Regions from separate parts of the Streptomyces sp. NPDC002588 genome, predicted to be linked through region 1. Evidence: riboswitches for the same ligand, from Rfam matches in the RefSeq annotation. Region 1 holds a riboswitch; the other holds the start of a gene.
What was found. A riboswitch is a leader RNA that binds a small molecule or an ion and turns the genes downstream of it on or off. The one in region 1 is predicted to bind glycine.

Region 1 (7,088 bases):
TTGTGCAGGTTCAGGTGCGAGACGTCACCGCCGAAGTGCCCGGGGCCGGCCAGCCCGACCAGTGCGTTGAGGTTGGCGCCGTCGACGTACACCTGTCCGCCCGCCTCGTGGACCTGCGCGCAGATGTCCGCGACGTGCTCCTCGAACACGCCGTGCGTCGACGGGTACGTGATCATCAGGACCGCGAGCTCGTCCCGGTACTGCTCGATCTTCGCCCGCAGGTCCTCGACGTCGATCTCGCCGTCGTCGGCGGTCTTCACGACGACGACCTTCATGCCGGCCATCACGGCACTCGCGGCGTTCGTCCCGTGCGCGGAGGACGGGATCAGACATACGGTCCGCTGCTCGTCCCCCTGCGCCCGGTGGTATCCGCGTACGGCGAGCAGCCCGGCCAGCTCGCCCTGCGAACCGGCGTTCGGCTGGAGCGACACCTTGTCGTACCCGGTGACCTCGGCGAGTCGCTCCTCCAGCTCACGGATGAGCGTGAGGTATCCCTCGGCCTGCTCGGCGGGCGCGAAGGGGTGCAGCTGCCCGAACTCGGGCCAGGTGACCGGCTCCATCTCGGTGGTCGCGTTGAGCTTCATGGTGCAGGAGCCCAGCGGGATCATGCCGCGGTCGAGCGCGTAGTCCCGGTCGGCGAGCCGGCGCAGGTAGCGCAGCATCGCCGTCTCGGAGCGGTGAAGGTGGAACACGGGGTGGGTGAGGATCGCGTCGGACCGCTGCAGTCCGGCGGGCAGGGCCTCCTCGGTGGCGGCGTCGAGCGCCTCGATGTCGCCGTCCACCCCGAAGGCGGCCCATACGGCGGTCACCTGGGCCCGCGCGGTGGTCTCGTCGCACGCGACGGACACCTGGTCGGCGTCGACGAGGCGCAGGTTGACCCCGCGCTGCCGCGCGGCGGCGACGACCTCGCCGGCCTTCCCCGGCACCCGCGCGGTCAGCGTGTCGAAGTAGGCGCCGTGCACGATCTCCACCCCACCGGCGGTGAGCCCGGCGGCCAGGATCGAGGCGTACCGGTGCGTCCGCCGGGCGATCGCCCGCAGTCCGTCGGGTCCGTGGTAGACGGCGTACATTCCGGCCATGACCGCGAGCAGCACCTGCGCGGTGCAGATGTTGCTGGTGGCCTTCTCCCGCCGGATGTGCTGCTCCCGCGTCTGCAGCGCGAGCCGGTAGGCCTTGTGCCCGTCCGCGTCCACGGACACGCCCACCAGCCGCCCGGGCAGGCTCCGCGCGAACTTCTCGTGGACGGCCATGTAGCCGGCGTGCGGACCGCCGAAGCCCATGGGCACACCGAACCGCTGCGTGGTCCCGACCGCGATGTCCGCGCCCAGCTCACCGGGCGACTTCAGCAGTGTCAGCGCGAGCAGGTCGGCGGCGACGGTGACGAGCGCACCGAGCCCGTGCGCCTGCTCGATGACACCCTTGATGTCGCGTACGGCCCCGGAGGCGCCCGGGTACTGCAGCAGCACGCCGTTGATGTCACGCTCGGCGAGCTCGGCGGGGATGCCGTCGGCGAGGTCGGCGACCACGACCTCCACGCCCGTCGGCTCGGCGCGGGTCTCGATCACGGCGATCGTCTGCGGCATGACGTCCGCGTCGATCAGGAACAGGCCCTTCTTGTTCTTCCCCATCCGCCGGGACAGCGCCATCGCCTCGGCGGCGGCCGTGCCCTCGTCGAGCAGTGAGGCACCGGAGGTCGGCAGCCCTGTCAGGTCGGCGACCATGGTCTGGAAGTTCAGCAGCGCCTCGAGGCGGCCCTGCGAGATCTCCGGCTGGTAGGGCGTGTAGGCCGTGTACCAGGCGGGGTTCTCCATGACGTTGCGCAGGATCACCGGCGGCGTGAAGGTGCCGTAGTAGCCGAGTCCGATCATGGAGTCGAGGACCTGGTTGCGGTCGGCCAGCGACCGCAGCTCGGCCAGCACCTCTGCCTCGGTCCGCGCGCCGGGCAGGTCCAGCGCGTCGGCGTTCTTGATCACGTCCGGTACCGCGGCGGCGGTGAGCTCGTCGAGCGAGCCGTACCCGACCTGCGCGAGCATCTTGGCCCGCGCCTCCTGATCGGGCCCGATATGACGCTGCTCGAAGGGGATTCCCTGTTCGAGTTCGGAGAGCGGAATGCGATCGGCGGTCATTTCTGAGGCCTCCTGGTCCGACACGACCTTCGAAGGGCACCACGACGCGGGTACCCCGACGGCCTCCCCCTCTGTCATCTCAACCTGAGAGCTTCACCGGCCGCCACCCGGGCAGCCGGTTTTCACCGTCGGTGAGGACGAAGGCCGTCGACGCCGTCGACATCCGCCCTGCTTTCCAGAGTGACCTCGTCCGCGCGGTACGTGGGCCTGAGAGATTCCGGGGAGGATTTGCTCCTTCGGCGCCTCCGACGATCTTTCGGAGGACTCTCCCGCACGGGGTCAGCAGCCGTAGTCAGACTATCAGCGAGGTCAACGACGCCTCTCGAGTGGCCGCTCGTGCCAATGTGCTCTTTTGTAGTGCTTACGGATGAGTTGCGACCAAGTGGAGGGCACGTGCAGACCGACATCGATCCGCGCAACCTGATCGGCCGCAAGGCGTTCGACCGCAACGGCACCAAGATCGGCACCGTCGACGAGGTCTACCTCGACGACGCGACCGGCGTGCCCGAGTGGGCGGCCATACGCACCGGTCTGTTCTCCCGGGACGCCTTCGTCCCGCTGGAGCCGAGCAAGCTGGTCGACGGCACCCTCCACGTCCCCTTCGACCGGTCCCTGATCAAGGACGCCCCCGACTTCGGCGTGGGCCGCCATCTCTCCCCGGAGCAGGAACTCCAGCTCTACCACCACTACGGCCTCGACGTCTCCGCTGCTCCTCCTTTCCCGGACCACGACTTCGGCAGGCTGGCCGGCACCGACGAGAGCTGACCCTCCCCCTTCGGAGCCACCTCCCCTCCCCCCTCCCTCCGCTCTCCTCTCACTCTCTGTGACGAACCAAGCTCACCGCGTGTTCCCGTGTTCCACCACCGGAACTGCGCCGGACGGGTCCCCCGCGCCGCCGTCCTCCCCCGGTCTTCGTCGGACCAGCGGCAACGGGTCCGCCGGCGTCAGCTGTGGATCGCCGATCCGGAACGTCCGCACCCGCCCCGGCGGCGAGTCCGGCGTCTCGAAGCGGACGGTGACCCGGCCCAGTCCGCTGCCCTGCACCCATCCGTGCCCCAGCTCGGAGTGCCGGACGTCGTGCCCGGGACGCCAGTGGTGCTCCGCCGGGGCCGCCTCCTCCCCGGTGCGCTCCTGCGGAGGCTCCTCCTCACCGATGTCCTCTTGCTCCCCCGGCGCCCCCCGCTCGGCCGCCTGCGCGAACAGATCCTCCTGAGTGAAGTCGGCCAGACCGCTGACGCCGACCCCCAGCAGCCGTACCCCGCCGGTCGTGTCCACGGAGTCCAGCAGCCGCCGGGCCGCCTCGCGCACCACCGCCGGATCGTCCGTGGGCCCGCGCAGGGTCTCGGACCGGGTGAGCGTGGAGAAGTCGTACCGCCGCACCTTCAGCACGATGGTCCGCCCCGACAGCCCGGACCCGCGCAGCCTGCGCACACACCGCTCCGCCAGCCGCTGCACCTCCAGCTCCACCCGGACCCGGTCATGGATGTCCACGTCGTAGGTGTCCTCGACCGACACCGACTTGGCCTCCCGCTCCGCCACCACGGGCCGGTCGTCGCGGGCCAGCGCCATGGCGTACAGCCCGTGACCGTGCGCCTTGCCGACCAGGCGCACCAGCTCGTCCTCACCCGCCTCGGCGAGCTCGTCGACCGTGGTGATCCCGGCGCGCCGCAGATGGTCGCCGGTGGCCGGACCGACCCCGGGCAGCGTCCGCACCGACATCGGGCCGAGGAGGGCCCGCTCGGTCCCCGGTGCGATGAGGACCAGGCCGTCCGGCTTGGCCTGCTCCGAGGCGATCTTCGCGAGCATCTTCGAGGCGGCGAGCCCGACCGACCCGGTGAGCCCCGTCACGGCCCGGATGTCCGCCCGCAGCCGCACCCCCGCCAGCCGCGCCGACTCGCCGTCCCAGGCCGCTCCACCCGCCTCCAGGTCCACGAACGCCTCGTCGAGGCTCAGCGGCTCCACCAACGGGGACAACGCCCGCAGCAGCCCCATCACCTGGTCGCTGATGGTCCGGTAGAACGTGAAGCGCGGCACGAGGTAGGCCGCGTTCGGCGCCAGCCGGCGCGCCTGGGCCATGGGCATCGCCGAGTGCACCCCGAAAACCCGCGCCTCGTAGGAGGCGGTCGCCACCACCCCGCGCGGCCCGAGACCCCCCACGATCACGGCTTTCCCGCGCAGACTCGGCTTGGACGCCTGCTCCGCCTGGGCGTAGAAGGCATCCATGTCGAGATGCAGGATCGTGGACGCGTTTCTCACATCTCCGATGCTGCACCACGCCACTGACAATGACCCCGTGACGAGCACCGCGCGGCCGCCCAGGGCAGCCCTCAGGGCGTCAGACCGCCCGGTTGCGCCGCCGGGCCAACTCGTCCGCCGGGTTGTGACCGACGAGCGTCTCACCGGTGTCGACCCGCTCGCCGTGCAACTGCGACAGGGCGCTCTCCACGTCCCGCCACACCACGCCCACGGCGATCCCGAAAATGCCCTGACCGCCCTGGAGCAGCGCGTGGACCTCGTCCGGCGAGGTGCACTCGTACACCGTTGCGCCGTCGCTCATCAGCGTCATGCGCTCCAGGTCACGGAAGCCGCGCTCGCGCAGATGCTGGACCGCGGTGCGGATGTTCTGCAGCGACACCCCGGTGTCGAGGAACCGCTTGACGACCTTCAGGACGACGACGTCCCGGAAGCTGTACAGACGCTGCGTACCGGACCCGTACGCGGCCCGCACGCTCGGCTCGACGAGACCCGTGCGTGCCCAGTAGTCGAGTTGCCGGTAGGTGATGCCGGCGGCCGCACAGGCCGTCGGGCCGCGGTAGCCGATCTGCTCGGACGCCATGGACGTCGCCCCTCCGCTGCTCGGCACGGCCGCCGGTCGCTGCGGAGCGTGATCGGCCGCGCTGCCGTAAAGCGGATACGGACCACTCCCCCCGACACCGAGTCCGGGGGCACCCCCAGCCGTACCGTCGCCGCTGCTTCTCACGCCGACCTCCGTCCTTGACCTGCCTTATCGACGGTAGGCAGTCACCAGGGGTGCGTCAACGATCGCCACACTCGCCACGCCGAGTGATAATCACCCTAAGAGTGGTTTCCCGCACCCCGCCGCGGGGAAAGGCTAGCCGAATGCCCTGAGAAGAGGCCGTAGGACGCTCTCACTCGCCGCTGGCAATTGCCCTGACCAGGGCGTCGGCCGGAGTCGTCGGCGAGCCCGGCGTCCGGCGGGAGACGGCGGCTACTGGTTGCTGGTGCCGAAGTCCTCGGGCGAGATCTGGTCGAGGAACTCACGGAACTTCTCCACCTCGTCCTCCTGCTCGTCCGGAATGGCGATGCCCGCGTCGTCCAGCACGGTGTCGCTGCCGTAGATCGGCGTCCCGGTGCGCAGAGCCAGCGCTATGGCGTCGGACGGCCGTGCGCTCACCTCCACGCCGCTGGCGAAGACCAGCTCCGCGTAGAAGACACCCTCGCGGAGATCCGTGATGCGCACTTCGGTGAGCTCCTGGCCGACGGCTTCCAGCACGTCCTTGAACAGGTCGTGGGTCAGCGGCCGTGCGGGGGCCATGCCCTGCTGGGCGAAGGCGATCGCCGTCGCCTCCCCCGGTCCGATCCAGATGGGGAGGTAACGGTCGCCTCCCACTTCACGCAGCAGCACGATCGGTTGGTTGGAGGGCATCTCGACCCGGACACCTACGACATCGAGCTCGTTCACACAGCAACCCTAGGCCGTGCCCGGGACGTTTGGGTAGTCGGGCCGGGAACGGGTGACCGATCCGCCCAGGGCGAAACCGGTGGCTCAGGGCAACCGAACGCCCAGCGCGGTCTGCACCAGCGCCGCATGCAGCCGGACCGTGAGCCCCGCGAGCTCCTTCGCACGGGCCTCGGCGTGGGCCCTGGTCTGCGGGTTGCGGTGACGCCTGAGCGGCGCGACCACCTGGTCCACAAGACCGGCCTCACGGTCGGCCGCGGCCTTCATCACCCGCAGATGCCGGGGCTCGATCCCGAACCGCCCCAGCTCGGCCACGAGCGAGGCCACGGTGGCCGCCTCGGCGTCGTAGACCCCGTCCGCCAACGGCGTGAGCAGCCCGTAGGACTCCCACTCCGCCAGCTCGGGTTCGTCGATCCCGGCGGCCGCGAGCAGCTCGGCCCGCCCGATCCGGGCCACGGTGTGCCCCTCGGAAGGCTCCAGGACGACCTCCCCGTCCCGCTGCCGGCCCACGGTCGGCAACGGGACGGCCTCACCGCGCTCCATGGCGTCCAGATGCTCCCGGATCACCTTGAGCGGCAGATAGTGGTCCCGCTGCATCCTCAGCACGTGCCCCAGGCGCTCGACGTCCTGCGCGCTGAACTTGCGGTACCCCGACGGGGTGCGCTGTGGCTCGATCAGCCCCTCCGCCTCAAGGAAGCGGATCTTGGAGATGGTGACCTCGGGAAACTCGTCGCGCAGCGCGTTCAGCACGGTGCCGATGCTCATCAGACCACCGTCCGCGGCGGCGGTGCCGTGCCCGGCACCGCCCCTCGGTGTTTGAAGCATGGACCTTCCCTGGGTTCCCCCCGGATGGAATCCGGGGGAGGGTCAGTAGCCCCGCTGGCTCGCGTAGAAGACCAGCCGGTACTTGCCGATCTGCACCTCGTCACCGTTCGCCAGAGCGACCTCGTCGATCCGCTCACGGTTGACGTACGTGCCGTTCAGACTGCCGACGTCCGCGACCTTGAACGTGCCGTCCGGATTGCGCCGGAACTCCACGTGCCGACGCGAGACCGTCACGTCGTCCAGGAAGATGTCGCTCTGCGGGTGCCGTCCGGCCGTGGTCAGATCGCTGTCCAGCAGGAAGCGGCTGCCCGAGTTCGGACCGCGTCGCACCACCAGCAGCGCGGAGCCCAGCGGCAGCGCGTCCACCGCGGCCTGCGCCTCCGGAGAGAGCGCCGGCAGCTGGGTCTGACCGGTGACCTCGGAGTCGTAGGCCTCGA
Region 2 (7,088 bases), on a different contig from region 1:
AGCTTCTTGGCGAAGGACGACTTCGCGAGGATGATGCCGCCCCGCGGGCCGCCCAGCGTCTTGTGGGTGGTCGAGGTGACCACGTCCGCGTACTCCACCGGGTTCGGGTGCAGGCCCGCCGCCACCAGGCCCGCGAAGTGCGCCATGTCGACCCACAGGTACGCCTCGACCTCGTCGGCGATCCGGCGGAACTCCGCGAAGTCCAGCTGCCGCGGGTACGCCGACCAGCCCGCGATGATCACCTTCGGGCGGTGCTCCTTGGCCAGCTTCTCGACCTCGGCCATGTCGACCAGACCGGTCCGGTCGTCCACGTGGTACGCGACGACGTCGAACTGCTTGCCGGAGAAGTTCAGCCGCATCCCGTGGGTGAGGTGGCCGCCGTGCGCCAGGTCCAGGCCCAGGATGGTGTCGCCGGGCTGGGCCAGCGCGAACAGGGCGGCCTGGTTGGCGGAGGCGCCCGAGTGCGGCTGGACGTTGGCGTACTCGGCGCCGAACAGCTCCTTGATCCGGTCGATCGCGATCTGCTCGGCCACGTCGACGTGCTCGCAGCCGCCGTAGTAGCGGCGGCCCGGGTAGCCCTCGGCGTACTTGTTGGTCAGCACCGAGCCCTGCGCCTCCATGACCGCGAGCGGAGCGAAGTTCTCCGAGGCGATCATCTCGAGGGTGGACTGCTGGCGCTTCAGCTCGGCGTCGACCGCGGCGGCGATCTCCGGGTCGAGCTCATGCAGGGGCGTGTTCAGGACGGACATGCGTCTACGACTCCTCAGCCGGCGATGTAGGCGGTGTACTCGTCGGCGGACAGCAGGTCCTGCTGCTCGCCCGCGACGCGTACCTTGAACAGCCATCCGCCCTCGAAGGGGGCGGAGTTCACCAGCGCCGGGTCGTCCACCACGTCCTGGTTGACCTCGACGACCTCGCCGTCGACCGGCGAGTACAGCTCGCTGACCGACTTGGTCGACTCCAGCTCACCGCAGGACTCGCCCGCGGTCACCGCGGCACCGACCTCCGGCAGCTGGACGAAGACCACGTCACCGAGCGAGTTGGCCGCGTGCTCGGTGATGCCGATCGTCGAGACGCCGTCCGCGGCGGCCGACAGCCACTCGTGTTCCTTGCTGTAGCGCAGCGACTGGGGGTTGCTCATGGCCTGAATTCTCCTGTACGCGGATGAGTGCTGATGAATGAGGGACTGCGGAAGACCGGTGTGAGCAGCGGAAATGTGCGCGGGGTCACGCGCCCGACCGCTCCCGGCGGCTACTTGCGGCGCTTGTAGAAGGGCAGCGCCACGACCTCGTACGGCTCGTGACTGCCCCGGATGTCCACGCCGACACCCGGCGCGCCCGGCGTCGCGTGCGCGGCGTCGACGTAGGCCATCGCGATCGGCCGGCCCAGCGTGGGGGAGGGGGCACCGGAGGTGACCTCGCCGATCACCTCGCCGCCGGCGACGACGGCGTACCCCGCGCGCGGGACGCGGCGGCCCTCGGCGACCAGGCCGACCAGCACGCGCGGAGGCTTCGAAGCGGCACGGTCGGCCGCCTCGGCCAGCGCCTCGCGCCCCACGAAGTCGCCCTCCTTCCCGAACTTCACCACCCGCCCGAGTCCGGCGTCGAACGGGGTGAGCGAGGTCGACAGCTCATGGCCGTACAGCGGCATGCCCGCCTCCAGGCGCAGGGTGTCGCGGCAGGACAGACCGCACGGGACGAGCCCGGCGCCCTCGCCGGCCTTGGTCAGCGCCTGCCACAGCTCGACCGCGTGCTCAGGGCGCACGAACAGCTCGAAGCCGTCCTCGCCGGTGTACCCGGTGCGCGCGATCAGGGCGGGCACCCCGGCGACGGTGCCGGGCAGGCCCGCGTAGTACTTCAGGCCGTCGAGGTCGGCGTCGGTCAGCGCCTTCACGATCCCCGGTGACTCCGGTCCCTGTACGGCGATCAGCGCGTACGCGTCCCGGTCGTCGCGCACCTCCGCGTCGAAGCCCCCGGCCCGCTCGGCCAGCGCGTCCAGGACCACCTGGGCGTTGGAGGCGTTCGCGACCACCATGTATTCCGTGTCCGCGAGCCGGTAGACGATCAGGTCGTCCAGGATGCCGCCGTCGGCCCGGCAGATCATGGTGTAGCGGGCGCGGCCGACACCCACGGAGGCGAGGTCGCCCACCAGCGCGTGGTTCAGCAGGGCGGCCGCCTGCGGGCCGGTGACGGTGATCTCGCCCATGTGCGAGAGGTCGAAGAGGCCGGCCCGCGAGCGGACGGCGTTGTGCTCGTCGCGCTCCGAGCCGTAGCGCAGGGGCATGTCCCAGCCGGCGAAGTCGGTCATCGTCGCGCCGAGCGAGCGATGCACGGCATCGAGCGCGGTACGACGGATGTGGGTGCTGCTCATCGGACGGTTGTCTCCCAAGGCATGGATACGAGGCGTGGACGACAGGCGGGGTCGTTCCTCCCCATCTGTCATCGGAACCTGAGAGGTTCGCCATGACCGCGCGGGGCATGACTTGCACCTTGGGTGGGACCACCGCAAGGGCGGTCCGCTTTTCAGATGTGCCTCGCCCGCGCGGTAACGGGGCCTGAGAGATTCAAGGGAGGGACTTGCTCCTTCGGCGCCCCGGCGAAAACTGCTGCTGGGGACTCTCCCGCGCGGATTCAAACGGCCGGTATGCAGTTGGCGCGCTCATCATTGCACGCCCCGCCCGCGCGCGGCAGAGCGGCATCTGTAACCGGCCTGTGGCAGTACGCGCACAAAAACGCTGGACGCCGGGTATTACCTTCTCTTTACACTCGACGGGCAGAGGATCTCCGAGCCCAAGGGGAGGACGATCACGGTGAACAGGACCACGGCGTACGCCACGACCACGGGCATCGCGCTGCCGAAGCAGCCCGCCGCCCAGGCCCGCGAGCGGTGCGGCGAGCGCCCGGCACCCGTCGTCCGCGACCTGCGCGAGCGGTCCGGCCACAGCCCGCACGGCCTGCTCTTCGGCCACCGGGACCTGGTCGTGGTCACCGGCCTGCCCGGCAGCGGCAAGTCCACGCTGATGCGGCGCGCCGTCCGGGGCGTCCGGATCGACTCCCAGGACACCCGCGACCGCTGGGACGCCCTCGCCCCCCGGTTCGTGCCCTACGCCGTCTACCGCCCCCTGGTCCGCCTCGCGCACTACGCCGGACTGCGCCGCGCCCTGCGGGCCGGCGAGGGCGTCGTCGTGCACGACTGCGGGACGCAGGCCTGGGTCCGCGACTGGCTGGCCCGCGAGGCCCGCCGCCGCGGCGGCGCCCTCCACCTGCTGCTGCTCGACGTCACCCCGGACCTGGCGATCGAGGGCCAGCGCGAGCGCGGCCGCGGCGTCTCGCGATACGCCTTCCTGCGCCACCGCAGGGCCGCCGCCCGCCTCATCCGTTCCGTGGAGAAGGGCCGGCTCCCGGCGGGCGTCGGCTCGGCGGTCCTGCTCGACCGCGACGCGGCGGACACCCTGAGCCGGATCGGCTTCACCGGGTGAGGCCCCCGAACCGGATGCGGACGCCAAGGGCTGAGGAAAGTCCCGGTGCACCCGCTAGCCTTTCAGCCACAGCAGCGGTTCCCAGCAGGCGGTAGGCAGATGGACTTCCCCCCGGCGGACTTCCCGGTCTCCCCGGACTTCCCGGCGCAAGCACACCCCCACCCGCACGGCGGATGGCCCGGCAACGAGCTGGAGGAGGTGCTCTCCGCCTCCCTCGGCATGCCCGGCGCCGGCGGCCGCATCGTCGAGGTGCTCGGCCGCAGCTTCGTCTGGGTGCCCCTGCCCAGCGGCGGCGGCCCGCACAGCGGCCCCCTCGACCTCCCCACGGTGGAGCTGGAGGGCCAGGCCTATGTGCCGGTGTTCAGCTCCGAGGAACAGTTCCGTCAGGTCGTCGGCTCGCACATGTCGTTCACCATCGCCCCGGCCGTGGAGTTCGCCCGCGGGCTGCCCCCGCAACTCGGCATCCTCGTCAACCCGGACGGCGTGGTGGCCGTCCCGCTGCCCCCGCCGGCCGTGGCCGAGCTGTGCCGGGCGGGCCGCACCATGCTGGACGGCCCCGCGAGCGGCGGCCGCGTCCGCCTCTTCGAGCCCGACTGGCAGGACGACCCGATGGACTTCCTCGCCGCGGCCTCCGCAGAGTTCGAGGCGACGGGAGTGGTCCTGACGGCCCGCCGCTGCCTGGCCGCCGTCGAGACGGCCGACCCGGTCATGTTCGTCGGCGTCGAACTCACCCACCTGGACGGCGACCTCCGCGAACTCCCGCTGGACGCGTTGGGCCGGGCGATGGGCCGGGTCTCCGTCAAGTGGCCGGTCAACCTGATTCTTCTGGACGTCGCACAGGATCCGGTGGGGGAGTGGATGAGGGACCGCATACGCCCGTTCTACACAAAGGGCCACTAGTGCCGCGGCCGGGGGCGGCGCCGCAAGGGCGCGGTGCCGTATCGGCCGGCGGCTTTGCGGCGGGGCTCGACGAGCCGCACACGACCCGCACGCGCGAACGCACAACGGGTCCTGTCACAGATGGCGCTTAAGCTGGACCACAACGCGGGGCAGAACAAAAAAGAAGGGGCGGTACAGGTGAGCGCCAGCGGCATCGCGGCCGGACAGGTCGAGCACATGCTGCGCCAGGTCACGCCCGGGCGCTACGACGCCTACGAGGCGCTCCTGCGCGCGCTCGCGACCCCCTCCTCCGGCCAGGTCTGGATGCTTCTGTGGACGGGCCGGGCCGGCTCCCCCGAAGCCCAGTACGGGAACATGGAGGTGGACGGCCACGGCTACGCCCCCTGTGTCACCTCCGCCCAGGAGCTCTCGGCCAGCGGCTGGAACCGGGCGTACGAGGTGGTCGACGGGGTCGACGTGGCCCGCACCCTCTACCCCGACCACTACGGTCTCTGGCTGAACCCGCACACCCCCGGCGGCGGCGTCGGCATCCCCTGGCTGGATCTGCGCCGCATCGCGACCGGCCTGGACCGCCAGCCCGCCGGACCGCTCAGACTCGCCGAACCGGGCATCGAGATCCCCCAGTTCTACGCACTGCTCGCGCAGAACGCCCATCGCACCCCGGTGGTCCGCGCCCTGCGCCGCGCCTGGGTGCAGCCGGCTCTCGGCGCGCCCTATCTGGCCATCGGGCTCGACGTGTACGACACCTCGCCGCCGGCCGTGGACGCCGTTCGGGCGATGATGCAGCAGTCGATCGGAGCCGTACCGGACGGACTGCCGGTGTCGACGGTCGCGATGACCGACGAGCACGACCCGGTGGTGATGTGGATGCGGGCGAGTGCCCGGCCGTTCTACGACCGTGAGGCTCACGCTCCCGCCGCCCCGGCCCAGGCTCCCGCGGGAGGCTACGGCTACCCGCCCACCGGCAGATACTGATTTCGGACATCCGGAACACCCCGGACATCAACGCTTCTTGTCGGCTCGTCACTCTCGGACACCGTCGTCCGGTCGGATGGAGATTTCCTCCGGGGATCTTCGCGCGTAGATGGCGACGATTGGTCCTTTTCTCACCCGGTGTGACCTACTACGTCGCCGTCCGACCCCCGTTACCCCGCGTCCGGATAACGGAATCCTCTTACCCGCATCACGTTTGCGCATCCTTTCGCCGCCAACTCTGGCTACAGATCGCCAAAGCGTTGAAGACTCCCGGTCCAGGGGACTTCGTCCCTGTGTACGACGGACGATCACGCCGCCACAGCGGCAAGTGTGGGCCGGCCACCGCCGGTTGAGAGGGGTCCCTGCCAGATGACGGCACCATTGCACGAGCCGACCGCGGAAGCGGCCCCGAGCGCGGCCGACGAAGCGGCGGTCGCCACCGCCGGCGCCAAGGCCGTACAGGGCCGTTCCCTGGGCCGGATCGCCTGGGAGCGGCTGAAGCGGGACAAGCTCGCTCTCACGGGCGGCGTAGTCGTGCTCCTGCTCATCGTGGTCGCGCTCCTCGCCCCGGTCATCACCAGCCTGCTCGGCCAGGACCCGAACGAGTATCACGAGAACCTCATCGACCCGCTGTTCAGCACGCCCACGGGCTCTCTGGGCGGCGTCAGCGGCGACCACCTGCTCGGCGTCGAGCCGGTCAACGGCCGTGACATCTTCGCCCGCATCCTCTACGGCGCCCGTATCTCGCTGCTCGTGGGCTTCCTGTCCGCGATCGTCGCCGTGATCTTCGGAACCGTCCTCGGCATCCTCGCCGGCTTCTTCGGCGGCTGGGTCGACTCCGTCATCAGCCGGGTCATGGACGGTCTGCTCGCCTTCCCCCAGCTGCTGTTCATCATCGCGCTGGTCTCCGTCATGCCGAGCAACCTGCTGGGGCTCACCGGTTCGAGCGTGCGCGTGTTCGTGATGATCGTGGTGATCGGCTTCTTCGGCTGGCCCTACATCGGACGCGTGGTGCGCGGTCAGACCCTGTCGCTGCGCGAGCGCGAGTACGTCGAGGCCGCCCGCTCGCTGGGCGCCGGGCGGCTGTACATCCTGTTCAAGGAACTGCTGCCCAACCTCGTCGCCCCGATCGTCGTCTACACGACGATGATGATCCCGACCAACATCCTCACCGAGGCGGCCCTCAGCTTCCTGGGCGTGGGCGTCAAGCCGCCCACCGCCTCCTGGGGCCAGATGCTCTCGAGCGCGATCGACTACTACGAGTCCGACCCCATGTACATGGTGGTCCCGGGTGTGGCGATCTTCATCACCGTGCTGGCCTTCAACCTCTTCGGCGACGGCGTCCGGGACGCGCTCGACCCGAAGGCGTCCCGCTGAACCGCCGCACCACAGCTCACCTCACAGCCCGCACCACAGCCGCACCCCAAACGTCCCGTGGCCTTCACACGGGGTCTCTCATCTATCCGGAGGATCCGAGATCGTGACTACCCAACGCACCACAGGGCGGCGGAAGCAGGCATTTGCCGCTGCCGCCGCGGTCGCCGCGCTGCTGACCACGGCGGCGTGCGGCGGCGGTGACAGTGACAACGGCAAGGGTTCGGCCACCGGCGCCGCCGGCTACAACGCCGCGAACGAGAAGGTCGCCCAGGCCTCCCTCGCCAAGAAGGGCGGCACGCTGAAGTTCGGCGGCGCCCAGGACGCCGACTTCTGGGACACCACGCGCGGCTACTACGGC

Region 2: it holds a riboswitch for glycine, as region 1 does, so the genes downstream of both, gcvT (glycine cleavage system aminomethyltransferase GcvT) here and gcvP (aminomethyl-transferring glycine dehydrogenase) in region 1, are expected to answer to the same signal.

Annotation. Positions count from the first base shown of each region.
Region 1 covers NZ_JBEOWF010000051.1:70,551-77,638, forward strand. The annotation lists gene gcvP (aminomethyl-transferring glycine dehydrogenase) at 1-2,126, opposite strand, end outside; glycine riboswitch at 2,312-2,408, opposite strand; gene ABT057_RS40830 (PRC-barrel domain-containing protein) at 2,520-2,891, shown strand; gene ABT057_RS40835 (DNA polymerase IV) at 2,964-4,382, opposite strand; gene ABT057_RS40840 (MerR family transcriptional regulator) at 4,462-5,106, opposite strand; gene ABT057_RS40845 (bifunctional nuclease family protein) at 5,356-5,829, opposite strand; gene ftsR (transcriptional regulator FtsR) at 5,914-6,651, opposite strand; gene ABT057_RS40855 (zinc-ribbon and FHA domain-containing protein) at 6,694-7,088, opposite strand, start outside.
Region 2 covers NZ_JBEOWF010000004.1:275,522-282,609, reverse strand. The annotation lists gene glyA (serine hydroxymethyltransferase) at 1-749, opposite strand, end outside; gene gcvH (glycine cleavage system protein GcvH) at 764-1,141, opposite strand; gene gcvT (glycine cleavage system aminomethyltransferase GcvT) at 1,252-2,370, opposite strand; glycine riboswitch at 2,426-2,532, opposite strand; glycine riboswitch at 2,533-2,633, opposite strand; gene ABT057_RS07185 (AAA family ATPase) at 2,804-3,478, shown strand; gene ABT057_RS07180 (enhanced serine sensitivity protein SseB) at 3,578-4,378, shown strand; gene ABT057_RS07175 (enhanced serine sensitivity protein SseB C-terminal domain-containing protein) at 4,556-5,353, shown strand; gene ABT057_RS07170 (ABC transporter permease) at 5,723-6,730, shown strand; gene ABT057_RS07165 (ABC transporter substrate-binding protein) at 6,834-7,088, shown strand, end outside.